One region of the Halomonas sp. YLGW01 genome, then DNA from elsewhere that is predicted to be linked to it. Evidence: predicted binding sites of a transcription regulator. Region 1 holds the regulator's gene; each other region holds the start of a gene.
What was found. Region 1 encodes sigma-54, which starts transcription at its own class of promoters, with help from an activator protein. Its sites were predicted from a motif close to TGGCACNNNNNTTGCTNT; they were not measured.
Positions count from the first base shown of each region.

Region 2: hmpA (NO-inducible flavohemoprotein) is a predicted target of sigma-54. The motif match lies at 8,330-8,347, and genes of this name have one in related genera.
Region 3: IEJ03_RS12175 (nitrate reductase) is a predicted target of sigma-54. The motif match lies at 1,273-1,290, and genes of this name have one in related genera.

Region 1 covers NZ_CP062005.1:1,055,365-1,065,503, reverse strand. The annotation lists gene IEJ03_RS04960 (KpsF/GutQ family sugar-phosphate isomerase) at 1-13, shown strand, start outside; gene IEJ03_RS04955 (HAD hydrolase family protein) at 23-592, shown strand; gene lptC (LPS export ABC transporter periplasmic protein LptC) at 592-1,173, shown strand; gene lptA (lipopolysaccharide transport periplasmic protein LptA) at 1,170-1,697, shown strand; gene lptB (LPS export ABC transporter ATP-binding protein) at 1,706-2,431, shown strand; gene IEJ03_RS04935 (RNA polymerase factor sigma-54) at 2,639-4,051, shown strand; gene raiA (ribosome-associated translation inhibitor RaiA) at 4,209-4,517, shown strand; partial or broken gene ptsN (PTS IIA-like nitrogen regulatory protein PtsN) at 4,522-5,003, shown strand; gene rapZ (RNase adapter RapZ) at 5,075-5,995, shown strand; gene IEJ03_RS04915 (HPr family phosphocarrier protein) at 5,982-6,251, shown strand; gene pmbA (metalloprotease PmbA) at 6,431-7,771, opposite strand; gene yjgA (ribosome biogenesis factor YjgA) at 7,839-8,342, shown strand; gene tldD (metalloprotease TldD) at 8,400-9,866, opposite strand; gene IEJ03_RS04895 (YhdP family protein) at 9,866-10,139, opposite strand, start outside.
Region 2 covers NZ_CP062005.1:2,271,006-2,281,144, reverse strand. The annotation lists gene IEJ03_RS10540 (alkaline phosphatase D family protein) at 1-1,861, shown strand, start outside; gene IEJ03_RS10535 (NUDIX domain-containing protein) at 1,947-2,588, shown strand; gene IEJ03_RS10530 (DUF1249 domain-containing protein) at 2,593-3,039, shown strand; gene IEJ03_RS10525 (phosphodiesterase) at 3,039-3,773, shown strand; gene cysD (sulfate adenylyltransferase subunit CysD) at 3,967-4,884, shown strand; gene cysN (sulfate adenylyltransferase subunit CysN) at 4,989-6,416, shown strand; gene norR (nitric oxide reductase transcriptional regulator NorR) at 6,591-8,159, opposite strand; gene hmpA (NO-inducible flavohemoprotein) at 8,421-9,605, shown strand; gene IEJ03_RS10500 (LTA synthase family protein) at 9,736-10,139, shown strand, end outside.
Region 3 covers NZ_CP062005.1:2,643,903-2,654,041, reverse strand. The annotation lists gene IEJ03_RS12185 (CmpA/NrtA family ABC transporter substrate-binding protein) at 1-359, opposite strand, end outside; gene IEJ03_RS12180 (ANTAR domain-containing protein) at 356-949, opposite strand; gene IEJ03_RS12175 (nitrate reductase) at 1,464-4,229, shown strand; gene cobA (uroporphyrinogen-III C-methyltransferase) at 4,276-5,091, shown strand; gene IEJ03_RS12165 (DnaJ C-terminal domain-containing protein) at 5,188-6,132, shown strand; gene IEJ03_RS12160 (chaperone modulator CbpM) at 6,133-6,444, shown strand; partial or broken gene atpD (F0F1 ATP synthase subunit beta) at 6,441-7,841, shown strand; gene IEJ03_RS12150 (F0F1 ATP synthase subunit epsilon) at 7,954-8,376, shown strand; gene IEJ03_RS12145 (AtpZ/AtpI family protein) at 8,369-8,776, shown strand; gene IEJ03_RS12140 (ATP synthase subunit I) at 8,769-9,122, shown strand; gene IEJ03_RS12135 (F0F1 ATP synthase subunit A) at 9,106-9,825, shown strand; gene IEJ03_RS12130 (F0F1 ATP synthase subunit C) at 9,857-10,138, shown strand.

The sequences.
Region 1 (10,139 bases):
CGGCGTCATCTAAGGAGTTGTCATGTCACCCGATTCACCGCTCGCCCCGACGCTTGCCGATCGCGCACGAAAAGTCAGGCTGCTGGCCCTGGACGTGGACGGCGTTCTCACCGACGGCCGCCTCTATTTCCAGGCCGACGGCATCGAGATCAAGGCCTTTCACACCCAGGACGGCCATGGCATCAAGCTGCTGCGCCAGGCCGGCGTCGAGGTCGCCCTGATCACCGGCCGCGAATCGCCGATGGTCACCCAGCGCGCCGCCGCCCTGGGGATCGAGCACGTCTTCCAGCACCGGGACGACAAGCTCACCGCCCTGCGCGAACTGACCCAAAGCCTCGGTCTCGAGCTTGAGCAGGCCGCCTACTGTGGCGATGACCTTCAGGATCTGGCCGCCATCCAAGCGGCCGGCCTCGGCATCACCGTACCCAACGCGCCGCCCTACATGCGTCGCGAGGCCGACTGGGTCACCGAACGCAGCGGCGGCCACGGGGCCGTGCGCGATATCTGCGACACCCTGCTGGAGAGCCAGGGCCATTGGGCCGCGGTGATGGACCGATACAGCCTAGATGCCACGGATCGCGGTCGGCCCTGATGGCACTGCGCCTGCCCCGCCCCTCGCCCCGCGTCTGGCTAGCCCTGCTGCTGGTCGCCCTGGGTGCCGTGCTGACGCTCGTCGAGCAGCGTGACGTGCGCGCGCCGGGGCCGGTGCCTACCGACAGCGCCGGTGAGCCCGACTTCTACCTCGAGGGCGTGACCCTGACCCGCTTCGATGCCCAGGGGCGCCCGCATCAGCGCCTGGAGACACCGCGCCTGGTTCACACCCCTCACGACGACACGACCCGCGCCGACACGCCCCGGACGCGCCTGCTCGATGACGACGGGGAACTGTGGCGGGCCAGCGGCCGACAAGGCACCCTCGGCCCCGGCGGCAACCCGCTGGTGCTGAGCGGTGCGGCCCACCTGGAATCCCCCGGCGAGGGCTGGCAACTGAACACCGAGACCCTGAACATCGACACCGACACCAATCATGCCTGGAGCGACAGCGAGGCGCGCATCACTCAGTCCTCGCAGCGCGTGCGCGGCGACAGGCTGGATGTCTGGTTCGACGACGACCGGCTGCAGCTGACCGGCAACGTACGCGGTTTTCACCCCCCCGAGGAGCAAGCCCCATGACGCGACGCGACCTTACCCGCCGGGCTCTTGGCCTGCTGCTGCCCGCCCTGCTGAGCCTGATCACGCTGCCGGCCATGGCCCTCGACGGCGATGCCAGCGCCCCCATCGAGATCGTCGCCGATCGCCTCGAGCTCGACGACCAGGCCGGCACCGCCGTCTACAGCGGCGACGTCGACATGCGCCAGGGCAGCATGCAGCTGACCGGCCAGCGCGTCACCATCTCCCGCACCGATCAGGGCGAGGTCTCCCGCGTACGCGCCACCGGCGAGCGAGCCTACATCGAACAGCAGCCGAGCCCCGAGGCGCCCCTCGTCAAGGGCTGGGGACGCACCATCGTCTACCATACCCTCGAGCGGCGGGTGGAGCTGATCGACCAGGCGGAACTTCACCGTGGCCGGGACAGATTCAGCGGCGCCAGGGTCGACTACTACCTGGATCGCCGCCTGGTCGAAGCCGACAGCGGCGTCGACAACGATGGCGAGACACGCCAGCGCGTGCGCATGACCCTGACTCCCCAGCAATAAGGCTCCCCATGAAGACCCTCAGCGTTCAGCATCTGGCCAAGAGCTACAAGCGACGTCGCGTGGTCAAGGACATTAGCCTGTCCATCGACCAGGGCCAGATCGTCGGCCTGCTGGGCCCCAACGGTGCCGGCAAGACCACCTCCTTCTACATGATCGTCGGCCTGGTACGCGCCGATGCCGGCACGGTCCATATCGACGACCGGGACCTGTCCCGGGCCGCCATGCACGAGCGCGCCCTGGCCGGCATCGGCTATCTGCCCCAGGAAGCCTCGATCTTTCGCAAACTGTCGGTCACCGACAACATCATGGCCATCCTGGAGACCCGCCGGGACCTGGACCGCGACGGCCGCCGAGCACGCCTGGAGGAGCTCCTGAACGAGTTCCACATCACCCATATTCGCGACAATACCGGCATGAGCTTGTCGGGCGGCGAGCGGCGTCGGGTCGAAATCGCCAGAGCCCTGGCCACCGAACCGGCCTTCATCCTGCTGGACGAACCCTTCGCCGGCGTCGACCCGATCTCGGTCTCCGACATCAAGTCGATCATCCGCGCCCTGCGCGACCGGGGCATCGGCGTGCTAATCACCGACCACAACGTGCGCGAGACCCTGGACATCTGTGACAGCGCCTATATCGTCGGCGACGGCGAGATCATCGCCGCAGGCAATGCCGAGGCCATCCTCGCCAATCAGAAGGTCCGAGACGTCTATCTCGGCGAGGATTTCCGGCTCTAGCCTCGACCCGGCGACTCGGGAGGCCTTGGTCGCCTCCCTACCCCGCTCCCTCGCTCCCAACCCCGCAGCGAGCAGGCGCTACCCCCTGAGCGGCACGAAAGTTGCGCATGGCACGCTTATTGCTAATAAATCATCACCAACGGCTTGCACGGCCTCCGGTCAACGGCTAAGTTAGTCATTCCATTTCTGCCTGACACGCGCCTTGCCATGGTCATGAAACCCTCGTTGCAACTCCGCGTCGGCACCCAGCTGACCATGACGCCCCAGCTTCAGCAGGCCATCGCGCTGTTGCAGCTCTCGACCCTGGACCTGCGCCAGGAGATCCAGCAGGCACTGGAAACCAATCCGATGCTGGAACTCGACGAGGCTTACGGCGAGCAGGACGTCGCCGAACCCCGCGAGGACGACTGGTCCACCGAGATCCCCAGCGAGCTGTCGACAGACAGCGACTGGTCCGACACCTACCAGGACATGGCGGCGCCGAGCGGCAGCGCGGAAGGCCCCGACCTCGACCGCAACGCCATCGGCGTAAGCCTGCACGATCACCTCGCCTGGCAACTGGCCATGGCCGATGTCAGCGATACCGAGCGCCAGATTGCCGAGAGCCTGATCGACGCGGTCACTCCCAGCGGCTATCTCGAGGGAGGCCTCGACGACCTGACTCAGGGCCTGCGTGCCCAGGGCCTCGACGGCCTCAAGACCGGCGACGTCGAGCGGGTGCTGCTGCGCGTGCAGCAGTTCGAACCGACCGGCGTCTTTGCGCGCGATCTGCGTGAATGCCTGCTGCTGCAGCTGGGCGCCCTGCCGCCGGACCTACCCCTGCTGCCCCAGGCCAAGCGCCTGGTGCGCCAGTTTCTGGAGGCCCTCGCCGGCGATGATCGCAAGCTGCTCAAGCGCCGGCTGCGGCTGGACGACGCCCAGCTCGACCAGGTGATTGCGCTCATTCGGACGCTGGACCCTCGCCCGGGCCAGGCCTTCGACAGCACGGGCAGTGACTACGTGATTCCCGACCTGATCGCCCGCCACACCCAGGAAGGCTGGCGCATCGAGCTCAATTCGGAGGCGCTGCCGCGGATGCGCATCCAGCCGGATTATGCCGCCCTGATCCGCCGGGCCGACAAGAGCGACGACAACACCTTCATGAAGCAGCACCTGCAGGAGGCACGCTGGCTGATCAAGAGCCTGTCGAGCCGCAATGACACCCTGCTGCGGGTGGGGCGCGAGATCATGGCCCGCCAGATCGACTTCCTCGAGCGGGGCGAGGAGGCCATGAAACCGCTGATCCTCGCCGACATCGCCACCAAGGTCGAGATGCACGAGTCGACCATCTCGCGGGTCACTACCCAGAAGTTCATTCATACGCCACGGGGCGTCTTCGAGCTGAAATACTTCTTCTCGAGCCAGGTCGGCGGTGACAGTGGCGACGCCCACTCCAGCACCGCCATTCGGGCTCGCCTGAAGAAGCTGATCGGCAGCGAGCCGCCGCGCAAGCCTCTCTCCGACAGCAAACTGGTCGACCTACTGGCCGAAAGCGGTATCCAGGTCGCCAGACGAACCGTGGCCAAGTATCGCGAAGCGATGGGCATCCCGCCGTCCAGCGAGCGCAAGCGACTCTCCTGATGTCGTGTGAAATGCCTGTTTTCAAGGCATAACCCATTGACTAAGCGTGGAAAAATCACCGAAAGTAGCTGCGTTGGAAAAGCGCCAAGCGAAGGGGTATGCAGGGCGCTAAAAAGGGTTACAATCGATTGGCCAACCGCAGGATAAGGAGCGTGCCATGCAAGTCAACATCACCGGCCATCACGTCGAACTGACCGACGCATTGCGTGACTATGTGAACGAGAAGCTCGCCCGCCTGGAGCGTCATTACGACAACATCACCACGGTTCAGGCCACCCTTTCCGTCGAGAAAGAGCGCCAGCAGGCCTCCTGCACCCTGCATGCCGCCGGTGCCGAACTGCATGCCGAAGCGGAAGACGTCGACATGTACGCCGCGATCGACGCCCTCGCCGACAAGCTCGACCGTCAGCTTGTCAAACACAAGGAAAAAGCCCAGGCGCGCGCCCAAGGCGCAGGCGCTCGCTGACATCATGACGTTGGAATCCATCCTGCCCCCGAGCGCGCCCTGTTCGGTGTGCCCGGGGGAAGCAAGAAGCGGGTGCTGGAGTTCTTCAGCACCTTCATCGCCCAGAACACGCCCAGCCTCGATAGCCAGGAGGTCTTCAGTCGCCTGATCGGCCGCGAGCGGCTAGGCAGCACCGGCATCGGTCACGGCGTCGCCATCCCGCATGCGCGCAACCCGCACTGCAAGTCTCCCCTGGCCGGCTTCCTCAAGCTCAGCGAGCCCGTCGACTTCGATGCCATCGACGGCGAGCCCGTCGATCTGGTCTTCGTGTTGCTGGTCCCGGAAGAAGCCGATGACGCCCACCTCGCCCTGCTCGGCCAGGTCGCGGCGGTCATGAACGACCCCGAGACACGCCAGCGGCTGCGCAACAGCGAGACGCAGCGCCAGCTCTATGACATCCTGCTGGAGGCGATTCGCCGCCACGCCAGTGATGGCCGCTCCGCCTGACCCCCAATCGGCGCCACGCCATCACCGCAACGATGCCCCTCGCCCACTGACCCGGTAAGCAGGAGACCCTCATGCAGCTCGTGATCATCAGCGGCCGCTCCGGCTCCGGCAAGTCGATCGCCCTCCAGGCGCTGGAAGACCTGGGCTACTACGCGATCGACAACCTGCCCGCCATGCTGCTGGATTCCCTGGTCGACGAGCTGCAACGCGACGCCAGTCGGCGCGCCTCCAGCGCCGTGAGCATCGATGCCCGCAACCTGCCCCATGCCCTGGAGCGCTTCCCGACGCTGCTCTCCGACCTACAGGCGCGCGGCATCCAGTGTCAGGTGGTCTACCTGACCGCCGACTCGAAGATCCTGCTCGAGCGCTACTCGGCCACTCGCCGTCGCCACCCGCTGACGCGGGACAGCCAGATGACCCTCGCCGAGGCCATCGACAGCGAGGAAGCCGCCCTCGCCGAGATCCTGGATCTCGCCGACCTGGTCATCGACACCTCCCGTCTGTCGGTCCACGACCTGCGCGGCCGCATCGCCGAGCAGGTGGCCCAGCATCGCGATCGGCAGATGACCCTGACCTTCGAGTCCTTCGGCTTCAAGGGCGGCGTACCGCTGGATGCCGACACCGTCTTCGATGCCCGCTGCCTCCCCAACCCTTACTGGGATCCTCGGCTGCGTCAATCCACCGGCCGCGACCGGGAAATTATCGAGTTTCTCGAAAGCTACGAGGACGTCGAACGCCTGGCCGGTGACATCATCGACTGGCTGACCCGCTGGCTGCCGGCCTACCAGGCCAGCCACCGCAGTTACATGACGGTGGCCATCGGCTGCACCGGCGGCCAGCATCGCTCGGTCTACCTGGCCGAGCGACTGGCCAACCACTTCGCCGAACACCACCCCGGCGTGCGTCTCCGCCACCGGGAGCTCGGCATCCATACCGCCGTGCCCCAGGCTCAAATGGACAGCAGGGACGCTGATGGCCATGCCAAGACGTGAACTCACCCTCATCAATAAGCGGGGCCTGCATGCCCGCGCCGCCACCAAGCTGGTGCAATGCTGTCAGGCCTACCAGGCCCGCGTCATCGTCAGCCACCAGGGCCGAGAGGCCGACGCCGCCAACGTCATGGCGCTGCTGATGCTCGCCGCCCCCTACGGCAGCGAGCTGGAGATACGGGCCGAGGGCGACGAGGCCGAGGCCGCGCTGGCCGCCCTGGTGGCCCTGATCGAGGCGCGCTTCGACGAGGATGGCTGAGCGTTCGCCCGCCTCCATGGCGCTGGCGCCCTCCTGATCATCTCGCAGCAAAAGAGCCACCCCTCGGGGTGGCTCTTTTATGGGTGGAGCGCAAGGGTGGTGACTTCGCCGCCTGCCGCCCGATGCCGGCCGCCATGCGATGCCGAGCGCCATGCAGGAGGCGACCCGGCGCCGAGTGGTCAGCCGCCGGCGATGGTCATCTCGTCGATCAACCAGCTGCCGCTGTGCACGCTGCCCCGGGTATCGATATCGTCGCCGACACCGACCAGCCCCGCAAACATCTTCGGCAGGCTGCCGGCGATGGTGAACTCCTCGACCGGGTACTGGATGCGACCGTTCTCGACCCAGAAGCCGGCCGCTCCGCGGGAGTAGTCACCGGTCACCCCGTTGACGCCTTGCCCCATCAGCTCGGTGACCAGCACCCCTCGATCCATCTTCGCAAGCAGCGCCTCACGGCTCTCGAGGGGCGCCTCCAAGCGCAGGTTGCGTGCCCCGCCGGCATTGCCGGTGGTGGTCATGCCCAGCCGCCGGGCGCTGTAGGCCGAGAGCAGATAACTGGCGAGCTGGCCCTGGTCGATGAAGACGTTATCGCGGGTATAGACGCCATCGTTGTCGAAGGGGCTGCTGGCCATGGCGCCACGCTCACGGGGCCGCTCGAAGAGGCTGAACCAGTCGGGAAAGAGGCGATCCCCCAAGCGGTCACAGAGGAAGGAGGCCTCGCGATACAGGGCACCGCCGGCCAGGGCGCCCATCAGGTGGCCCACGAGCCCCGCCGCCAGGCTCGGGTCGAACATCACCGGGAAGCGGCCGGTGACCGGGCGCTGGGCGCCCAAGCGCCGCAGGGTGCGCTCGGCGGCAGAGGCTCCGATCGCCTCGGCGCTGGCGAGCTTGCGAGGGTCCCGCTCGCTGGTGTAGTCATAATCGCGCTGCATGCCGTTGTCGTCCTCGGCGATCAGCATGCAGGACAGCGAATGACGGCTGCCCCGCTGGCTGCCGAGGAAGCCGTGGCTGTTGGCATAGACGCGCACGCCTTCGCCACTGGAGAGATCCGCCCCCTCGGACTTGCTGATCCCTTCCACCGCGCGGCCGGCCGCTTCGCAGGCCAGTGCACGCTCGATGGCCTCGTCGGTGGTCAGCGGCCAGGGGTGGTGGACGTCGAGATCCGGCAGCTCGCGCGCCATCAGCTCGGCCGGCGCCAGCCCGGCAAAGGGGTCCTCGCCGGTGTGACGCGCGATGGCCATGGCTTGATCCACGGCGGCCCGAATGGAGGCTTCGCCGGCATCCGACGACGAGGCCGTGCCCTTGCGCTTGCCCACATAGACGGTCACCGCGATACCCTGATCCCGGGACAGCTCGACGGTCTCCACTTCCCCGAGGCGCACACTGACGCCGATGCCCTGATCGACGCTGGCCCCCACCTCGCAGGCATCGGCCCCCAGGGCGCGCGCCTGGTCGAGGGCGGCCTCGGCCCGGGACTCCAGCAATGCCTGCTGGGCGGCGGCATCGAAAGCCTGAGTCATCTTGGTCTCCTTGTCGCGAGGCTGGCTGGTATACTGCGCCAACCTCCCAATGCTTTTTGGTAATGGCATGTCAATTGAATCGCCCGCCGACCACGACGGTCGGCAAAGCAAGACCCAGCGCAAGCAGGAAATGCAGGCCCTGCAGGCGCTGGGCGAGAAGATCATCGCCCTCTCCGACGCCTGGCGCGCACGGCTACCGCTCTCCGACGAGCTGCTGGCCGCCGTCGAGGAAACCGCGCGCATTCGCTCCCATGAGGGGCGTCGCCGGCACATGCAGTATGTCGGCAAGCTGATGCGCGGCGAGGACGTCGCCGGCATCCAGGCGGTGTTCGACGAGTTCGAGCAGGAAAAACTGCGCCGCGACCACGCCTTCCACCGCCTCGAGGGGCTTCGTGACCGGCTGATCGAGGACGACGCGGCCCTCGAGCCCTTCATCGTCGACTACCCCGACGTCGACCGACAGGCGCTGCGCCAACTGATCCGCAACGCCCGCCGGGAGCGCGCTCAGGAGAAGCCCCCGGCCAGCGCCCGCAAGCTGTTCAAGCTGATCCGGGACACGGCGGGGCTGTAACGCCTGCTCCGATCCGGCGCAGGCCGGGGCCGCTTGCGCCCCGGCTCGCGCCACCGATCACGAGTCGGTGCCGCCCACGGTCAGCTCGTCGAGCTTCAGGGTCGGCTGGCCGACCCCCACTGGCACGCCCTGACCTTCCTTGCCGCAGACCCCGACCCCGGTGTCGAGTTCGAGGTCATGACCGATCATCGAGACGCGCCCCATGGCCTCCGGGCCGTTGCCGATCAGGGTCGCGCCCTTGACCGGCGCGGTAATCCTGCCGTCCTCGATCAGGTAGGCTTCGCTTGCCGAGAACACGAACTTGCCCGAGGTGATGTCCACCTGGCCGCCGCCGAAGCTGACCGCGTAGATGCCCCGCTTGACGCTCTTGAGGATATCGGCGGGATCGTCCTGCCCGGCCAGCATGTAGGTATTGGTCATGCGCGGCATCGGCATATGGGCATAGGATTCGCGACGCGCGTTGCCGGTGGGCGCCATGCCCATCAGCCGCGCATTCAGCTTGTCCTGCATGTAGCCGGTGAGCACGCCATCCTCGATCAACGGCGTGTACTGCCCCGGGGTGCCCTCGTCGTCGATGCTCATCGAGCCACGCCGATCGCTCAGGGTGGCATCGTCGACCACCGTGACCCCGGGGGCGGCGACCCGCTCACCCATGCGGCCGGCGAAGGCCGAGCTGCCCTTGCGGTTAAAGTCCCCCTCGAGGCCGTGGCCCACCGCCTCGTGGAGCAGGATGCCCGGCCAGCCGGCGCCCAGCACCACCGGCAGCTGTCCGGCCGGCGCATCGATGGCCTCGAGGTTGACCAGCGCCTGGCGCACCGCCTCCTTGGCGAAGCGCTCGGGAGCGCCCTCGTCGCGCAGACGCGCCATCGGGTAGCGGCCGCCGCCGCCGGCACTGCCGCGCTCGCGACGCCCGTCGCGCACGGCGATGACGCTGACGTTGAGGCGCACCAGCGGGCGGATATCCGCACCCAGGGTGCCGTCGCTGGCGCGCACCAGCACGACTTCGTGCACGCCGGTCAGGGAGGCGCTGACCTGACTCACCGCCGGGTCTGCCGCTCGGGCGATGCGATCGGCTTCCTTGAGCATCGCGATCTTGTCTTCCGCGGAGAGGCCGGACAGGGGATCGATGCCCGCATAGCGGGGAGCGGCCGTGGCCAGCTGCGGAGCAGCCTGGGTCAGTCGGGCACCGCTGCGGGCGATGCCCGACGCGGTGCGCCCGGTCTCGACCAGCGCATCGGCACTGATCTGGTTGGAATAGGCGAAGCCGGTCTTCTCTCCGGCCATGGCGCGCACACCGACGCCGCCATCGATGTTGTAGCTGGCATCCTTGACCTCACCGTCTTCCAGCACCCAGCTTTCCTGCCAGCTGCGTTGAAAGTAGAGGTCGGCGAAGTCGACGCCCGGCCCCAAGGCATGGCCGAGCCCGGTATCGAGCGCCGCCAAGTCGAGGCCGCCGGGGGCCAGCAGGGTGCTGACGGCGCTGTCCAGCATGTCCTGTGAAGAGAGGTCGGAGGACTTGAGCATCATTCGGCACTTTCCAGAGCAATCCGCGGATCGGTCCAGGGACCTTGCACGCGGTAGTGAATTCGGGTCACGCGATCGATGGCACGACCGAAGAGGCGCTGGGCGAGGAAGACCGCCCCGCCGATGACCGGGCCACCGGTCACCAGCGCCGCCACCGGCAATGCCTGGGAGACCGGTACTGTGATCGCTAGATGCTGATCGAGTTCACGGCGCACCAGGTCGACCTGACCCTCGAGACTGAACTGCGTCGACGGCGCCTCGATCTGCACGGGA
Region 2 (10,139 bases), 1.2 Mb from region 1:
GTTGACGCCGGCGGACGGCAGCGAGGCGCGGCGCCTGGTGCTGGACGAGACGCACTGTCGCTGCCTGCCAGTGGGGCGCTACGCGGTGGTGCACCTCATCGATATCCCGCTCGAGACGCCGCTGCCGGAAGACGTGCGCATCGACTACGACCTGGTGATACGCGATGCACCTGCAGGCGCCCGCGGTATCGCCGACTGGGCCTCTCACCTCTGCTATGACGGCGCCGCTCTGCCCGGCTTCGTGATCGCCTCCCGGATCGGTCAACTGCTGCACGGCTCCTGTCGCAAGCCTCATCACCCCGGGGGCGATGGTCTGGTGCGTGCCGATGCCTGGCTCGGCGAGCGCTGGACTGAGACCCATGAGCGGCCGGCCTGGCTGTTGATGACCGGCGACCAGATCTATGCGGACGATGTCGCCGGGCCGATGCTCGCCGCCATTCATGCGCTGATCGGGCGACTCGGGCTCGTCGATGAGACGCTCGAAGGCGCCGAGGTAAAGGACAGTGGCGAGCTTTATGCTTCGCCCAAGGGCTACTATGCCCGTGAGGCGCTGCTGCCCGATGTCTATAACTCCGAGGCGCTGCGCGAGCGCTTCTTCGGCGGGGTGCGCAAGCCGATCTTCACCACCGCGAATGCGCGCAATCATCTGATCACCTTCTCAGAGATGCTGGCCATGTATCTACTGGCCTGGTCGCCGGTGCCCTGGCGGCTGATCGCGCCAGCCGCACCGCCGCTGGATGCCGACTGTCGTGACCAGTACGACCAGGAAGCCACGGTGATCGAGGACTTCGTGACCGGCTTGCCGGCGGCGGCTCGGGTGATGGCCAATGTGCCGACCCTGATGATCTTCGATGATCATGACGTCACCGACGACTGGAACCTCACCGCCGCCTGGGAAGAGACCGCCTACGGACATCCCTTCTCGAGGCGCATCATCGGCAATGCGCTGCTGGCCTATCTGCTCTGCCAGGGCTGGGGCAACGACCCGGACCGGCTCGCGGTCCCCGTCGAGGAGCTGGCCGGCCTGCTCACCGAGACGACTCAGGCGAGCCAAGTGCCGCAGGCGACATCGAGCGCAGGCGGCGGCTGGCTGGAGGCCGAGGCGCAGGATGCGACGATCGCCCGCCTGCTGCGCTTCGAGGGCTGGGAGGTGATCGTGCCCGGCACGCCCAAGCTCATCATGCTCGACACCCGTACCCGGCGCTGGCGCAGCGAGGTGCGACGCCATCGCCCCTCCGGACTGATGGATTGGGAGGCCTTGAGCGAGCTGCAGCAGGAACTGCTCGACGAGGCCTCGGTGCTGATCGTGTCGCCGGCGCCGATGTTCGGCGTCAAGCTGATCGAAGCCGTGCAGAAGCTCTTCGCCCTGGCCGGCAAGCCGCTGCTGGTCGATGCCGAGAACTGGATGGCCCATCGGGGGGCCGCCAGCGTGATGCTCAACATCTTTCGTCATTCGCGCACTCCTGGGAATTACGTGATCCTTTCCGGCGACGTGCACTATTCCTTCGCCTACGACATCGAGGTGCGCCACCGTCGCCAGGGCCCGCGGCTCTGGCAGATCACCTCGAGCGGGCTGAAAAACACCTTCCCCGATACCCTGCTCGACTGGTTCGATCGCCTGAACCGCTGGCTCTATGCGCCGCGCTCGCCGCTCAACCGTCTTACCCAGCGTCGCGCCCTGCGCATCCGCCCCCGTGACCCGGATCGGGCCCGCGCCGGCGAACGGCTATGGAACGGTGCCGGCATCGGCCTGGTGTGCCTGGATGATCGGGGGCGTCCCCGTGAGGTGCGCCAGCTCGATGCGCGTGGCTTCGACGTGCGCTTTCCACCGCGTGACGATCCACCGCGTGACGAGCGCTGAGTTGCGGCGGGGCAGAGTGGCCCGAGGTTGGCAGCGGGCGGTCGGGTCGGGATAATGGCCTCTTTGATTCTGACCCGGAGGCCCGATGGGCGAGCACCACGACCCGACCCCCGAGCTTGCTGCGCCGCGCTTCGGCCAGGCCGATGTCGAGCGCCTGGACGACGAATGCCTGCATCAGGGCTTCTTCCGCCTGGAGCGCCGGCGCCTGCGTCATCGGCGCTTCGAGGGAGGATGGAGCGAGGAGGTGGTTCGCGAGGTGCACGTGCGCTTCGATGCCGTGGGGGTCTTGCTCTATGACGTCGAGCGCGATGCCGTGGTGCTGGTCGAGCAGATCCGCGCCGGCGCCCTGGATGATGCCGTCAGCCCCTGGAAGCTCGAGCCGGTGGCGGGGCTGGTCAAGCCCGGCGAGACCCCGGCCGAGGTGGCAAGGCGCGAGGCCATCGAAGAGGCCAACTGCCCGATCGGTGAACTGATCGAGCTTCACAGCTACTACCCGAGTCCCGGCGCCTGCAGCGAGCGAGTCACCCTGTTCTGTGGCCTGGTCGACAGCGCCGGGCTCGGCGGTGTGCACGGGCTCGACGAGGAACACGAGGACATTCAGGTGCATGTGCTACCGTATCTGAAGGCCTGGGAACTCCTCGATGCCGGGCGACTCGACAATGCCATGTGCCTGATCGCCTTCCATTGGTTGGCGCGCGAGCGGGCCTCACTGCGCGCACGGAGGTAATCCTGTGGCCAGAACCGCCTACGTCACCGACCTGAAGACCCTGCAGGGCGAATGCAGCGCCAACTACCTGCGGCTCACTCGCCTCTTGGGCGAGCTCGACGCCGGGGAGCGCCGTGAGGTTGCCCTGTCCGGCCGCGAGCAGCGCTTCGGCACCCTGCACCTCGACGTGCTCGAGTGTGCTCCCTATACCACCATCGTGCGGGTCACCCAGTCCGGGGTGCTCGATGCGGTCATCGATCCGCCCTGCATGCGTGTGCACCTCTATCACGACGTGCGCATGGCCGAGGTCACCGACTTCCAGCGTCAGCGCCACTTCCACGGCCGCTATCGCTACCCCAACGCTCGGATGCACCAGCCTGACGAAAAGCTCCAGCTCAATCGCTTCCTCGGCGAATGGCTCGAGCATGGCATGGCCCATGGCCACTCCCTCGACGCCCCGGTGCTGCGCTGATGCGTGTGGTTCAAGTCACCGATACGCATCTGCATGCCGACCCCGAGGCGCGTTCGCGCACCGGCTTCCCGCTGCGCCAGCTCCACGCCGTGCTGGAGCATGCGAAAGACCAGCGCCCGGATGTGCTGCTGGTCACCGGTGATGTCAGCCAGGATGAGTCCCAGGCCTCCTACGCCCATGCGCAGGAGGCCTTCGCTTCCCTGGGCTGCCCCTGGTTCTGGCTGCCTGGCAATCATGACCAGCCGGACCTGATGGTCGAGCATCGTGAACTCAACGGCGAAGTCGATCTGGGCCATTGGCGGCTCTTGCTGCTCGATACCCGGGTCAACGGTCAGCCCCATGGCGAGCTTGGCCAGGCCAGGCTGCAGGCGCTGGCCGAGCAGCTCGAGGGCGACGATCGTCCGACCATGCTGGTGATGCACCATCCGCCGGTGGCCATCGGCTCTGCGTGGATGGACGCCATCGGCCTTCATGATCGCGAGGCGCTGTGGCAGACCCTCGCCGCCTATGCCCAGGTAAGGGCCATTCTCTGTGGCCATATTCATCAGGCCTTCGCCAGCCGTGAGTCGCTGGCCGAGGGCGAGGTGGCGGTGTTCGGCTGCCCGGCCACCACCGATCAATTCCTCGGTGGTTCGCCCCACTTCGCCGTCGATGAGGCCTCGCGCCCCGGCTATCGGGTGGTCGATTTCCACGGTGAGACGTTGACCACCTGGGTCGAGCGGGTCGACCTGTGACCGCCAGTCGATCAGCCGCGGCCGGATCGCCCGATCCGGCCTCTTTATATCCTTTGAAGCTAAAAAGATAGTTCTTCATTCTTTGACGTTATCAGCGTCGCCTCGTTACCCTAGCCCCATCACGCTGCCGCGAGTCCGCCAGAAGCGGGGCCTTCCGGCCGTTCGCCTCCCATCAATAGAGCCCGAAACGCCGATGACCGAGTTAACCCCCGAACGCCTGACCCATCTGAAGCAGCTCGAAGCCGAGTCGATCCACATCATCCGCGAGGTAGCCGCCGAGTTCGCCAATCCGGTGATGCTCTACTCGATCGGCAAGGACTCCTCGGTGATGCTGCATCTGGCGCGCAAGGCCTTCTATCCGGGCACGCCGCCGTTTCCGCTGATGCACGTCAATACCACCTGGAAGTTCCGCGAGATGATCGAGTTCCGCGACCGCATGGCCGCCGAGGCCGGCATGGAACTGATCGAGCACATCAACCAGGAAGGCGTCGAGGCGAACATCAATCCGTTCGATCACGGCAGCTCCAAGTACACCGACATCATGAAGACCGCCTCGCTCAAGCAGGCGCTCGACAAGCATGGCTTCGATGCCGCCTTCGGCGGCGCGCGCCGCGACGAGGAAGCCAGCCGCGCCAAGGAGCGCGTCTACTCCTTCCGCGACAAGTACCACCGCTGGGACCCCAAGCAGCAGCGTCCGGAGCTGTGGAATATCTACAACGCCAAGGTCAACAAGGGCGAGTCGATCCGCGTCTTCCCGCTCTCCAACTGGACCGAGCTCGACATCTGGCAGTACATCTACCTGGAGTCGATCTCCATCGTGCCGCTGTACTTCTCTGCGCCGCGTCCGGTGGTGCATCGCGATGGCATGGACATCATGGTCGACGATGACCGCCTGCCGCTTGCCGAAGGAGAGGTGCCCGAGGAGAAGTGGGTCCGCTTCCGTACCCTGGGCTGCTACCCGCTGACCGGCGCCGTGGAATCGAAGGCCACCACCCTGCCCGAGATCATCCAGGAGATGCTCTTGACCCGCACCTCCGAGCGCTCGGGTCGCGCCATCGACCACGACCAGGCCGGCTCGATGGAGAAGAAGAAGCGCGAAGGTTACTTCTAGGCCCGCGCCTCCTCACGGCTTCTTTCGCCCTTTTCCGTCGGTTGGCCCGTCGTGTTTCAGCACGGCGCCTCACGCCAACCGGCCAGACTTTTCCGGGATACGTCATGGCTCATCAATCAACCCTGATCGCCGACAACATCGAGCAGTACCTGCACGAGCACGAGAACAAGGACCTGCTGCGCTTCATCACCTGCGGCAGCGTCGATGATGGCAAGTCGACCCTGATCGGGCGGCTGCTGCACGACTCCAAGATGATCTACGAGGATCAGCTCGCGGCCATCACCCAGGCCTCCAAGACCAGCGGCACCACCGGTGACCAGGTCGACCTGGCTCTGCTGGTCGACGGCCTGCAGTCCGAGCGGGAGCAGGGCATCACCATCGATGTCGCCTATCGCTTCTTCTCCACCGACCGGCGCAAGTTCATCATCGCCGACACCCCGGGTCACGAGCAGTACACCCGCAACATGGCCACCGGCGCCTCCACCGCGAGCCTCGCGGTGATCCTGATCGATGCTCGCCACGGCGTGCAGACCCAGACCCGCCGCCACAGCTACATCGCCGACCTGCTGGGCATCCAGCACCTGGTGATCGCGGTCAACAAGATGGACCTGGTCGACTACTCCGAGGCGCGCTTCAACGAGATCGTCGCCGAGTACCAGGCCTTCGCCGAGAACCTCGACGCCCCGGACATCCGCTTCGTGCCGCTGTCCGCGCTGACCGGCGACAACGTGGTCAACGGCAGTGACCACATGGCCTGGTTCGATGGCGAGCCGCTGCTCTCGCTGCTGGAGACCGTCGAGGTCGCCCACGACTCGAACCTTTCCGACCTGCGCCTGCCGGTGCAGTACGTCAACCGCCCGAACCTCGACTTCCGCGGCTACTGCGGCACCCTGGCCGCCGGCATCCTGCGCCCCGGCCAGGCCATCAAGGCGCTGCCGTCGAACAAGACGAGCAAGGTCGATCGCATCGTCACCTTCGACGGGGACCTGGACGCCGCCTACCCGGGCCAGGCGATCACCGTGACGCTAGAAGACGAGATCGACATCTCACGCGGCGACTGGCTCGTCGCCGCGGACGCCGAGGTGCCGATGTCGAACGCCTTCGAGGCCGACATCGTCTGGATGCACGAAACGGCGCTTGAGCCCGGCCGGCCATATGATCTCAAGCTCGCCACCCGCGACCTGACCGGCCAGGTGAGCCACATCGACTACCAGGTCGACGTCAATACCCTCGAGCACAAGGACGCCGAGCGCCTGGAGCTCAACGCCATCGGCCGCTGCCAGGTGGAGCTGACCGCCGAGGTGCCGGTGGACGACTACCGCAAGAGCCCGGGTACCGGCAGCTTCATCGTCGTCGACCGCCTGACCAACGTTACCGTGGGCGCCGGCATGATCCGCGGCGTCGCCAAGGGCAGCGGCCAGGTCGCCGGCGAGGTCGACTGGCAGGCCTTCGAGGTCGAACTCAACGCCCTGGTGCGCAAGCACTTCCCGCACTGGGAAGCCAAGGATGTGAGCGCGCTGCTGGGGCATTGAGACGCCGCCGAGGCCAGCAAGCCGCAGACTGAAAGGCCCCGTCACCCTTAGGTGGCGGGGTTTTTTTGTTCGCCTGTCGCGGCTTTTCTCTGGGGAGTCGACGCCCGGCGGACTAGGCTGCAGGGAAAGATCGTTCGCCGGGGAGGGCGGGACGTCTGCTCGTTTTCTGTTGTGCTAGCCCTTCAGCCCCAGGCGTCGGGCCAGGCGGTGCAGGTTGCCGGGGTCGATGCCCAGTGCTCGGGCGGTGGCTGCCCAGTTGCCGGCGTTCGCCTCGAGGTGGGCCTGGATGTGGCGGCGCTGAAAATCGTCGGTGGCCTCCCGCAGGGGCAAGGCCACAGCGTCGCTGATGGCGACTGCCGTGGGCTTGGCGGATGCCTCGGCTAAGACGGGTGTCGCGCTGGTGGGGGTATCGGGCAGCGCCAGGTGGCGGAGTGACAGGCGCAGGATCGCCTGGTGTCGCGCCTGTGGGCCGACGGGACCCAACTCGCCCAAGGCTCTCAGCGCCGCCCGGGCCAGGGTGTGCTCGAGCTCACGGACGTTGCCCGGCCACTGCCAGGACGTCAGCGCGGCCATGGCCTGCGCGTCGAGGCGCAGATTGGCGACCCCTAACCGTATGCGGTTGTCCTCGAGGAAGTGGCCGGCCAGCAGCAGCATGTCTTCGGGGCGTTCGCGCAGCGGCGGGACGGCCAGGGGGAAGGCGCTCAGGCGGTGATAGAGATCCTCCCGAAAGCGGCCCGCCTCGACCTCGGCGGCCAGGTCGCGATTGGTGACGGCGATGATGCGGACATCGATGCGTTGCGGGCGTTCGCTGCCCAATGGCTGTATCTCGCCTTCCTGCAGCGCCCGCAGCAGCTTGGGCTGCAGGGCCAGGGGTAGCTCGCCGATCTCGTCGAGCATCAGGGTGCCGCCATCGGCCATGGCGAAATGGCCGCGGCGATCGCTCGCGGCCCCCGAGAAGGCGCCGCGCCGATGGCCGAACAATTCGGATTCGATCAGCTGCTCGGGCAGGGCGGCGCAATTGACCTGCACCAGAGGGCCGCGGTGGCGGTGTGACCGGGCATGCAGGGCGCGCGCCACCGCTTCCTTGCCGACCCCGGTCTCGCCATGCAGCAGCACGCTCATGTCGGTGGGGGCCACCAGGGTCAGCGCATTCGTCAGTCGCGCCATGGCGGGGCTGTGCCAGTGTTGCAGGGGGGTGCTGCGCTGCTCGTCCTCCAGCGCTTCGCTGAGTCGAAGGCGAGTGGTGCTGAGCTGCTCGGCCACTCTCAGGCAGGTGCCGAGCAGACGCGCGGCGGCCAGCAGCTCGTCCTCGTCGAGGTCGGCCAGGCCGTTCACGGCCAGGGCGTCGAGGGTCAGCAGGCCGATCAGCCGATCACCGTCCCTGAGGGCGACGCCCAGGCAGTCGTGTACCTGGCTAAGGTCCTCGTCGAGCAGGCCATCGAAGGGATCGGGCAGCTCGCTGTCGGGCGGGAAGCGGCAGACACCTGGGTGTGCAGCGATGGCGGCCAGGCGTGGATGCTCCTCCAGCCGGAAGGGGCGACCGCGCACGTCGTCGGGCAGGCCCAGCACGGCTACCGGGCGCAGCACGCCCTGATCCATCACCATCAGGGTGCTGGCATCGGCTCGGGTGCCACCGATCAGCGTCTTCAGCAGGCGGGTCCAGTCATCGGGGTAGGAGCCTTCGGTATCGGCCTCGGAGAGGCGGGCGAGCAGGTCGCGTAGGGAGGTCAGGAAGGCGGTCATGATAATGTCTTAATTACACTTAATTGTCTTAATGACATCACTTGTCGTGTCATATTGTCAATGCGGGTGTCGTGATGAGCCGGTTTGGGCCACGCCTCTGCAGCCGGGGCGGCGCTGCAGTGACCGGGGCGCCTGGCGCGCTTCGGGGAGGGCATCGAGCCGAGCGGTTCTGGCATGGCAGTTGCAATGACAGTGGAACGGGACGTGATCGCCTATCGGTCCGCCCCTTTATCCGCGTCATGACCAAGAGTGAGTCCCTGCATGCTGACGAACGACCAGGAACGCCTGATCGATGCCACCGCGCCGGTGGTGGCCGAGCACCTCGATACCATCACCTCGCGCTTCTATCCGTTGATGTTTGCCCGTTACCCGGAGGTCGCGGAGCTGTTCAACGCGGCGCACCAGGCCGATGGGGCCCAACCGCGGGCCCTCGCCGGTGCGGTGCTGGCCTATGTGCAGCTGCGACGCGATCCCGCCCGTGCCCGTCAGGTCCTGGCCACGGTGGTCAGCAAGCATGTCTCGCTGGGCATTCGTCCCGACCAGTACCCGATCGTCGGCGAGTGCCTGATGGCGGCCATCGGCGAGGTGCTGGGCGATGCCGTGACTCCCGAGATCGCTGATGCCTGGGGTGGACTCTACGAGGAGCTGGCCGGGCTCCTGATCGAGCTCGAGGACCATCGCTATCACGAATTCGCCGCGCGCCAGGGCGGCTGGCGAGGCACTCGAACCTTCCGGATCGCCGAGACGCGTCAGGAGAGTTCGGTGATCCGCTCCTTCGTGCTGGTGCCCGAGGATGGCGGCGCCGCGGCAGATTTTGCGCCGGGGCAGTACATCGGGGTGCGCTTAACGATCGATGGCGCCGCGGTCCATCGCCACTACAGCCTCTCGGCGTCGCCCAACCAGGAGAGCTATCGCCTGTCGGTCAAGCGCGAGCCCGAGGGATGGGTCAGCCGACATCTGCATGATGTGCTTGGCGTCGGCGACACCCTGGAGCTGCTGCCGCCGGCCGGGGAGCTGACTCTCGTGGAAGGTGGCGCGCCGGTGATGCTGCTCAGTGGAGGCGTCGGTCAGACGCCGATGCTGCCGCTGGCGGCACAGGCGCTGAGTCAGGGACGTGAGGTGGTCTACCTGCATGCCGCCCAGGATCACGCTCAGCATGCCTTCGCCGAGGAACTGGCGGCGCTGAAGGCGGCCTATCCCGAGCGTTTGACCTGCGCCGTCGTCTACGAGCGCGCTGAGGAGGGAGATTCCGAGGCCGATCATGCGGGGCGTCTGGATCGCGAGCTGCTGGCCCGATACCTGCCGGTCGGGGAGCCACATTGCTACTTCGTCGGGCCGCAGGGCTTCATGACGGCGATGGATCAGGCACTGGCGGCGCTTGGGGTCGATGAGGATCATCGCCATTACGAGCACTTCGGACCCTCGCGCCCCCTCGAGGACCGCTAGCGTCATCCTTCGCACAAGGGGTGCGTTGCTGAGTCTCTATCGCGCTCCTGGCGGATCGCCAGTCGTGGCCTGAGCCATTATAGTACGCGCTTCTTGATACGCGTTGGGATGACAAATGACGGAAGAGGTGATGAGAGCCTCGCGCTGGGAGCACTGGCGTGAGCTCAATCGACAGCTGTGGCGCCTGGGGCTGGCCGGTGTGGCAACACTGACAGTGATGCGCGGCCTGCTGTTATGGATGAATGCTCCGACGCCGCTGACGGCTCCGATCTCCGACCTGCTGCAGGCGTTCTGGATCGGCCTGCGCTTCGACGCCAAGATCATGACGGTGTTGTTGGGTCCATGGCTCTTGGTGGCGACGTTGCTGCTGGCGTTGCCTAGGCCGGTCATCGCCGCCTGGCGGCGGCTGTGGCTGCCCTGGGCGCTGATCGGCATGCTGCTGGTCAATCTGCTGGCGCTGACTAATCACTTCTTCTTCAGCTTCTATCAGGGGCCGATCAATTCGTTGATCTTCGGCCTGTTCGAGGACGATAC
Region 3 (10,139 bases), 1.6 Mb from region 1:
GCGCTTGTCGCCGGGTCTTCGGTGAGCCGGGCGCCGCTCGCCTCGGCGATCTCATGGGAGAGGGCGATGGTGTTGCCGTGGCGTCCCAGGGTGATCGGCGCCAGGGTGTCGCAGGGCGCGCGGCCGAGGCCCAGGCTCATGGCCAGCGGCAGCGGGGCGAGCATCTGGGCCCCATCCAGCAGGCCGGCGGCGACCCGGTCGCGCAGCGTCGACCAGGCGTTCTGGCGCGACAGCGTGACCTCGAGGCCCTGGTCGGCGAAGCAGCCCTGTTCGCGGGCCACCACCAGCAGGGCACAGTCGATCAGTGGCACGAAGCCCAGCGTCAGCCGGTCGAGTTCGGCGTCTTGCGGCATAGTCATTGGCCCTTCTCCAGAGGTTCGAGAATATCGATGACGCTTTTGGCCACCTCAAAAATGCGCTGGCTGCGATCCATGGCGATCTTGCGCAACATGCGGTAGGCCTCCTCCTCGCCGCAGTCCTGGTGCTGCATCAGCAGCCCCTTGGCGCGCTCGATGCGCTTGCGCTCGGCGAGCTTGTTGCGGGCCTTGTCGAGTTCGCTGCGCATCGACTGGAAGGCATCGAAGCGGGCGATGGCGACATCGATGATCGCCCGCACCCGCCCCGGCACCAGGCCGTCGACCACATAGGCACTGACCCCGGACTTGAGCGCCGCCTGCATGGTGTCGGAATCATGCTGGTCGGCGAAGAATACCACCGGGCGAGGATTCTCCCGGTTGAGCAGGGCCATGCTGTCGAGGGTGTCGCGGTCCGGTGATTCCATGTCGATGATCACCACATCGGGCTCGTGGCGAGCCACCATCTCGTTGAGGCTGGTGGGGCTCTGCAGGCGGCAGATGACCCGATGGCCCTCGTGGGTGAGGGCCTCCTCGACCATGGCAGCGCGCACGACCTCGTCGTCGACCAGCAGGATGTTCAGCGGTGGGGGCATGGCAGGGACTCGCGGTGTTCGATGGACGAAAGACGTGACTCCTCGTGAGCCAATCAGGGTCATGCAAGTAATGTTCCGTTTTGCCGCATCTTGTCTGCCAATGCACTGTTTCCGGGCAGTTGGCGATGCCTTGCCACCCCGGGCGAGGCCCGACTCAACCGGAGGTATCGCTATCGCGCGCGCCGCTGGTGCAGGGGGGGGGAAACGTGTCGCCTTATGGTGCGTCGGCGAGCCGTCGGCCGGCGTCGTTCCGGGCTGGGGGTGCCTGCCTGATCCGCCAGATACCCCGCCGTGGCGGGGCCGGAGCCCTGTTCGTCGTGATATGGCACGCGGCTTGCTTAATGGTTGATCAGCGAGGCGCCAAGGGCGGTGCCTCCATCCAGACAACGGCGTCCGGCTTCCTGCCCCAGCGGCAAGGGAGTCGGGCGCCTTTTTGTTGGGCGGTCCGCGGCGCCGGCGACTTGTACCGGGCGCCGCGGACCCGGCCCACCAGCGAGAACGGGGGGAGAGCCGGATGCACCAGGTGCGAACGACCTGTCCATACTGCGGGGTCGGCTGCGGCGTGCTGGCCGATGTGGAGGACGCGAGCTTGAGCGGGGTCAGTGGCGACCAGCAGCACCCGGCCAACTACGGGCGGCTGTGCGTCAAGGGCTCGGCGCTGCACGAGACCCTGGGCCACCAGGGGCGCCTGACCCGGCCACGGGTCGACGGCGTCGAGGTCGACTGGGAGACGGCGCTTGCCACCGTGGCCGAGCGGCTCACCACGACCCGGCAGGTCTATGGCGACCAGGCCGTGGCGGCCTATCTCTCCGGGCAGCTGCTCACCGAGGACTATTATGTCGCCAACAAGCTGTTCAAGGGCTTCCTCGGCACCCCGCACCTGGATACCAACTCCAGGCTGTGCATGGCCTCGGCGGTGGCCGGCTACAAGCGCGCCTTCGGCGCCGATGCCGTGCCCTGCAGCTACGAGGACCTGGAGGAGGCGGAGCTGGTGGTGCTGGTGGGCTCGAACCTGGCCTGGAACCACCCCGTGCTCTACCAGCGCCTGCGTACCGCCAAGGCGCGCAATCCGCTGATGCGGGTGGTGGTGATCGATCCGCGGATCACCGACAGCTGCGAGATCGCCGATCTGTACCTGGGCCTGGCGCCGGGCAGCGACGCCCGCCTGTTCAACGGCCTGCTGACCTTCATGGCGGACCGGGGGCGGCTCGATCGCGTCTATCTCGAGGGCCATGCCGATGGTCTGGACGAGGCGCTGGCCGCCGCCCGGGAAGATGACACCTCGCTGGAGGCGATCGCCGCCGACTGCGACCTGGACCCCGAGGCGCTGCAGACCTTCTACTACTGGTTCGCAAGCCAGCTGCACGTGGTCACCCTCTACTCCCAGGGCATCAACCAGTCGAGCAGCGGCACCGACAAGTGCAACGCCATCATCAACTGCCACCTGGCCGGCGGCAAACTGGGCCTGCCCGGCGCCGGTCCCTTCTCGATCACCGGCCAGCCCAACGCCATGGGCGGGCGCGAGGTCGGCGGGCTTGCCAACCAGCTGGCCGCCCACATGGACTATGACACCCCCGGGGCCATCGATCGGGTGACCCGCTTCTGGGCCACCGAGACCCTGACACCGACCCTGCCCGAGGGGCCCGGCCACAAGGCCATCGCCCTGTTCGACGCCATCGAGCGCGGCGAGGTGCAGGCGCTGTGGGTGATGGCCACCAATCCGGCGGTGAGCCTGCCGGAGGCCAACCGGGTGCGCGCGGCGCTGGCCAAGTGTCCGTTGGTGATCGTCTCCGAATGCATGGCCAACACCGACCTGCTGCCCTACGCCGACATCGTGCTGCCGGCGTCGTCCTGGTCCGAGAAGGACGGCACCGTGACCAACTCCGAGCGACGCCTCTCGCGCCAGCGCGGCATGCTGTCGCCCCCTGGCGAGGCCCGCCATGACTGGTGGATCATCAGTCAGGTGGCGAGCCGCCTGGGCTATGGCGAGGCCTTCGATTACACGCATCCCGCCGAGATCTTCGACGAGCATGCCAGGCTCTCCGGCTTCGAGAACGATGCCGCATCGCGGGGCGAGGGCTTTCGGCTCTTCGACATCTCCGGGCTCGCCGGGCTCGATCGGGCCGGCTATGACGCCCTGGCGCCGATCCAGTGGCCGGTCACGGCGGCCGCCCCCCATGGCACCGCGCGGCTGTTCGAGGATGGCCGCTTCGCCACGCCGAGCGGTCGCGCCCGGCTGCTGCCGGTGCGCCCGCGGGGTCCGGCGCAGGCCCTCGACGCGACGCGACCGCTGCGCCTGAACACCGGGCGGGTACGTGACCAGTGGCACACCATGTCCCGTACCGGCCGCGCCCCGCGGTTGATGAACCATCGCGCCGAGCCCTTCATCGAGGTGCACCCGGAGGATGCCGTCGACGCCGGCCTCGGCGATCAGCAGCTGGCGCGGCTCAGCGGCGCCGACGGCGACTACCTGGGCCGGGTGCGCCTCGCCAAGGGGCAGCGCCGGGGCGAGGTCTTCGTGCCGATGCACTGGACCGACCAGTTCACCAAGCGGGCGCGCATGGGCGGGCTGCTTGCCGCGCACCTCGACCCGCTGTCGGGGCAGCCGGAATCCAAGCACGGCGCCGTGGCGCTCTCGCCGCTGGCGACCGCCTGGGAGGCGACCCTGCTGGTCGCCGACGACCTGCCGACCGAGACCGCCTGGTGCGACGAGACCGCCTACTGGGCGCGTATCCCGCTGTCCCATGGTGAGCGCTGGCAGCTGGCCGGTGGCGAGTCAGTCGGGGCCGATGAGCCCCTCGAGGCCTGGCTGGAACGGCTCGCGGCCTGGCTGCCGGTGGCGCCGACCCTGTGGTGTGCCGACCCGACCCATGGTCGCCTGCGCGCCGCCGGTGTGGAACAGGGCCGCCTGCGCTGGTGGCTGATGGTAGGCCCGCCGGCGGAGCTGCCGGGCCTTGGCTGGCTGGATGCCTGTTTCGCCCAGGCGGCCGGGGGCGAGGCGCTCGCGGAGAGCCAGCGCCGGCGGCTGCTGGCGGGCTGCGACAGTGGCGAGGCCGATGCCGGCCCGCTGGTCTGCAGCTGCCACCAGGTCGGCCAGCAGGCCATCGTCGCGGCGATTCATGCCGGTGACACCAGCGTCGAGGCCCTGGGCGCCCGACTCGCCTGCGGCACCCAGTGCGGCAGCTGCATTCCCGAACTCAAGTCCCTTATCGAAGACAGTGCCGAAGAGGAGGCCCGCCATGCGCGCCCTGACCAGAAGCTGGAAAACCAAGCCGTCTGAGGCCCTGAGCCTGCTCGCCCGACTGGGCCAGGAACTGACGCGGCGGATGCGGGGCGGTGGCCTGCCGCGGTCCCTTGAGGTGGCGCCGCGAGCGTCCGGTGGCTGTCGCCCCGGCACGGTCTACCTGGTCGGCGCCGGCAGCGGCGACGTCGAGCTCCTGACCCTTAAGGCCGCCCGTCTGCTGCGCGAGGCCGATGCCGTGGTCTACGACCGGCTGGTCGGCGATGACGTCCTGGCGCTGATTTCCGCCGGACGGGAGCGTTACTACGTCGGCAAGGCCCGGGGACGGCACAGCGTGCCTCAGGCCGAGATCGGCGCGCTGCTGGTGCGTCTGGCCCGGGAGGGCAAGTCGGTGGTGCGTCTCAAGGGCGGCGACCCGGGCGTTTTCGGGCGCATGGGCGAGGAGCTCGCCGCCCTGGCCGAGGCCGAGGTGCCGGCCGCGATCGTGCCGGGCATCACCGCCGCCTCGGCGGCCGCCGCGAGTCTCGGCATCCCGCTCACCGACCGGGCCCATGCCCAGCAGCTACGGCTGGTCACCGCCCAGCTGTGTCGCGAGGGTGGCGAGCCGGATTGGACGTCGCTTGCCCGCCGCGACGAGACCCTGGTGTTCTACATGGGGCTGTCGAAGGTCGCGGCGATCTGTGCGGGGCTGCGCGGGGCCGGGTTGCCCGCGGACTGGCCGATCATGCTGGTCGCCAACGCCAGCCTGCCTGAGCAGGCCGCCCTCACCGGCACCCTCGCCGACATGCCGACGCGTCTCGCCGAGACCCCGCTGCCCTCACCCTGCCTGATCGTGGTCGGCAGCGTGGTGCGCATGGTCGAGCATTCCCCCGCCGCACCGGCGGGATTGACCATGGCGTGAGCCATATCATTCCCCGGGCGTGAGGATTTTCGGCTAGCTTTTAGGCATCGGCGTTGATTCGTGGCCCGCCGCCACGCTTGCCCGGAGCCCGGCCAGGTGGAATTCAAGGACTACTACCAGACCCTCGGGGTGGAGAAGACCGCCACCGCCGCGGAGATCAAGAAGGCCTACCGCAAGCTGGCCCGCCAGTATCACCCGGATGTCAGCAAGGAACCGGATGCCGAAGCGCGCATGCAGGCGATCAACGAGGCCAAGGAAGTGCTGAGCGATCCCGAGAAGCGGGCCGCCTATGACCAGCTGGGCCAGGACTATCGAGCGGGCCAGGATTTCCGCCCGCCGCCGGACTGGGATGCGGGCTTCGAGTTCACTGGCCGCGGCTTCGAGGGAGCCGAGGCGGACGAGTTCAGCGACTTCTTCGCCAACCTCTTCGGCCAGGCCGGGCGCCGCGAGAGATCCAGTCGCGGCGGCTATCAGCGGCGCGGCGAGGACCGCCATGCCAAGGTGCTGATCGACCTGGCCGACGCCTACCAGGGCGCGAACCCTACCATCACCCTGCAGGTGCCCGAGATGGATGCGCAGGGGCGGGTGGTGACCCGGGAGCATCGTCTCAGCGTGAAGATTCCCAAGGGGGTCAAGGAAGGCCAGCACATCCGCCTGACGGGGCAGGGCAGCCCGGGCCTCGGCGGAGGGCCGCCGGGCGATCTGTTCCTGGAGATCCACTTCCGTCCCGACCCGGCCTTTCGCGTCGAGGGCCGTGATGTGTTCAACAGCGTGCCGGTGACACCCTGGGAGGCGGCCCTTGGGGCCAGCATCGACATACCGACTCCCGCCGGGCCGGTCAGGCTCAAGGTGCCGGCCGGCTCCCAGAGCGGCCGCCGGCTGCGCCTCAAGGAGCGTGGCATCCCCGGCCGGGAGCCGGGCGATCTCTACGTGGAACTCAAGGTGGTGCTGCCGCCGGCGGATAGCGACAAGGCCCGCGAGCTCTACGCCACCATGGCGCTGGAGCTCGACTTCGACCCGCGCCGGCGCAAGGGAGGTTAGATGATGGCAGACGATGATGCCGCGAGGGGTGAGTTGATCGACGAGGCCGCGCTGACCCTCGAGGAGCTGGCCCGGGCCTGTGCGGTGGAGTCAGACTGGGTCATCGAGCGCCTCGAGAGCGGCCTGCTGGCCGATGGCAGCCGCTATGTGGCCAGCCAGCGCTTCACCAGCCGGGACCTGACCCGGGCTCGGCGTCTGCGCCGGGTCGAGCGGGACTTCGAGGCCGAGCCGGAACTCGCGGCCCTGGTCGCCGACCTGCTCGAGGAAGTCGAGCGATTGCGAGCCCGGCTGCGCGCGACGGGGCTGGAGTGAGCGCCCTCGAGGCGAACCAGGGTGTGGTGGTGGCGGTACGTGGCAGCGTCGTCGAGGTACATTTCGCCGCCCGCCTGCCACCGATCCACACCATCCTGCGGGCCGGCGCCGAGCAGCAGATCGTCATCGAGGTGCTGGCACAGCTCGATGCCCACCGGCTGCGCGGCATCGCCCTGACCCCGACCCAGGGGCTTTCGCGCGGCATGCCGGTGGTCGACAGCGGCGCCCCGCTCAAGGCCCCGGTGGGTCGCCAGACCCTGTCGAGGATGTTCGATGTCTTCGGCCGGCCCATCGACCGCCTGCCCGCACCGGATCCGGTCGAGTGGCGCTCGGTGCATCGGGCGCCACCGGCGCTGGCCAGGCGCTCGACCCAGTCGGCGATCTTTCTGACCGGCATCAAGCTGATCGACGTGCTGGTGCCGTTGGAGCGGGGCGGCAAGGCGGGCCTGTTCGGCGGTGCCGGGGTGGGCAAGACGGTGCTGCTGACCGAGATGATCCACAACATGGTGGGCAGCCAGCAGGGCGTCAGCCTGTTCTGCGGCATCGGCGAGCGCTGCCGCGAGGGCGAGGAGCTCTACCGGGAGATGCAGGAGGCCGGCGTGCTGCCCGACATGGTGATGGTGTTCGCGCAGATGAACGAGCCGCCCGGGGCGCGCTTTCGGGTCGGCCATGCCGCTTTGACCATGGCCGAGTACTTCCGCGACGACGAGCACCGCGACGTGCTGCTGTTGATCGACAACATCTTCCGCTTCATCCAGGCCGGCGCCGAGGTGTCGGGGCTGATGGGCCAGATGCCCTCGCGGCTCGGCTACCAGCCGACCATGGGCACCGAGCTCTCGGGGCTCGAGGAGCGTATCGCCAACACCGACAGTGGCGCCATCACCTCGATCCAGGCGGTCTATGTGCCGGCGGATGACTTCACCGACCCGGCCGCGGTGCACACCTTCTCGCACCTGTCCGCCTCCATCGTGCTGTCCCGCAAGCGGGCAAGCGAAGGCCTGTACCCGGCCATCGACCCGCTGCAGTCGAGCTCCAAGATGGCGACCCCCGGCATCGTCGGTGAGCGCCACTACCGGCTGGCCCAGGAGATACGCCGCACCCTCGCCCAGTACGCGGAGCTCAAGGACATCATCGCCATGCTCGGCCTCGAGCAGCTCTCCCCGGAGGATCGCCGGGTGGTGGCCCGGGCCCGCCGGCTGGAGCGCTTCCTCACCCAACCGTTCTTCACCACCGAGCAGTTCACTGGCCTCACCGGCCGCCTGGTTAGCCTCGAGGACGCCCTGGACGGCTGCGAGCGCATCCTGGCCGACGAGTTCCAGGACGTGCCGGAAAGTGCCCTGTACATGATCGGGGCCATCCATGAGGCAAGGCTCAAGGCGGGCGACGCGGGTCGCGGGGACGCGGGTCGCGGGGACACCGATGAGGAGCTCAGTAAGAAGGAGAGCAGCGAAAAGGGGGGCAACAAAAAGGAGCACAGCAAAGTGGAGCGCAGCAACGAGGAGGCCGGCCATGCCGACTCAAGCGATGCCCCCTGAGGCGCTGATGACCTTCAAGGTGCTGCTGCCCTTCCAGGTGTTCGTCGAGATCGAGGGGGTGTCGCGGATCGTAGCCGAAACCGGTGAGGGGGCCTTCGGCCTGCTGCCCCGGCGGCTCGACTGCGTGGCCGCGCTGGCGCCGGGGATCCTGATCTATGAAACCGCCGCCGAGGGTGAGCGCTATGTCGCCGTGGACGAAGGGGTGCTGGTCAAGGCCGGGCAGCAGGTGCTGGTGTCGGTGCGCCGGGCGCTGGTGGGTCGCGATCTCGCCGAGCTGCGTGCGGCGGTGGAGCAGGCCTTCCTCAGCGTGGACGAGCAGGAAAAGCGGGTGCGCTCGGTGATGGCCAAGCTGGAAAGCGGCTTCCTCAAGCGCTTCGCGGGCTTCGGGCATGACTGACGCGCCGAGGAGGGGGGGCGATAAGGACAGGCCGAGCCTCGCGGAGCAGGTCGGTGCCAAGGCAGCGCGCAAGCTCAAGGCGCGCCGCCACCGCAGTCAGGGCGTGTGGTTCGGGCTCGGCATGATGGGGCTGATCGGCTGGTCGGTGGTGGTGCCGACCCTCGCCGGGGCGATGATCGGGGTGTGGCTCGACAAGCGCCATCCGGGCCCGCCGTCCTGGACCCTGACGCTTCTGCTGATCGGGCTGGTGATCGGCTGCTGGAACGCCTGGCACTGGGTGGCCAAGGAGGATCGGGCCATCCACGACGCGCAGCGCAACGGCGATGGGGCCGAGACCCAGGCAGACGCGAAGGCTGAGCCCCAGGCGCCAGCGGATGAAGAGGAGCACCGACATGACTGAGCGATTCAGCGGGGTTATCCAGATGGTTTTCGAGTCGTTCACGTTGGCCCCGGCGGGACTGGCGGGACTGGCGCTCGGCGCCTTCTTCTTCGGTGGGCTCTACTGGACAGTGCGCCGCGGGCTCGTCTCGACGCGACCGGCGCAGTGGTTTCTGGCAAGCCTCGCGGTGCGCCTGGGCGTGACCCTCGCGGGCTTCTACCTGGTGGCCGGCGATCAGTGGCCGCGGCTGCTGGCTTGTCTGGTCGGCTTTCTCATCGCCCGCGGAGCGATCACCTGGCTCACTCGCGGGACCCGCCCAGCGGATGCCGCCCCAGCCAAGGAGGCTCGCCATGCGCCTGAGCCCTGACGAGATCATCTTCTGGCAGTTCGGCGTGCTCAAGCTCAACGCCACCATTCTCTCCACCTGGGGACTGATGCTGGTGCTGGTGGTCGGCTCGCGGCTGATCACTCGCCGGCTGTCGAGCAGCCACGAGCGCTCGCGCTGGCAGAACCTTTTGGAGATCATCGTCACCGGCATCGTCGCGCAGATCCGCGACGTGGGGCTCGATCAGCCGCGCCAGTATCTGGGCTTCATCGGCACCCTGTTCCTGTTCGTGGCCGCGGCGAGTCTCGCCACCATCCTTCCCGGTTACGAACCGCCGACCGGTTCACTGTCGACCACCGTGGCCCTGGCGCTGACGGTGTTCGTGGCGGTGCCGTTCTTCGGTATCACCGAGCAGGGTCTCGGGGGCTATCTACGCTCCTACATGCAGCCCACCGTGGTAATGCTGCCCTTCAATATCATCAGCGAGCTGTCGCGCACGCTGGCGCTGGCGGTGCGCCTGTTCGGCAACATGATGAGTGGCACCCTGATCATCGCCATTCTGTTATCCATCACGCCCTTCCTGTTCCCGATCATCATGAACCTGCTGGGCCTGCTCACCGGCATGGTGCAGGCCTACATCTTCAGCATCCTGGCCACCGTCTATATCGCGGCCGCCACCCGCACGCGAAAGCCCAGGCCGAAGCCCGAGGCCCCAGCGCCTGTCGACGCCGAGGCCCCGCGGTGATGTGTCTTTCCCTCTCATCAAGGAGACTTCTATGGACAGCATGACGCTTATCGCGATGGTCTCGATCTTTACCGCCGGGATCACCACCGGGTTTGGCACCATGGGGCCGGCGCTCGGTGAAGGGAAGGCGGTGTCCACCGCCCTGACGTCGCTGGCCCAGCAGCCCGACGCCTCGGCCACCATTACCCGCACCCTGTTCGTTGGCCTGGCGATGATCGAGTCCACCGCCATCTACTGCTTCGTGGTCTCGATGATCCTGATCTTCGCCAATCCCTTCTGGAATCATGCCCTCACGCTGGGCTCGGGGTCCTGAA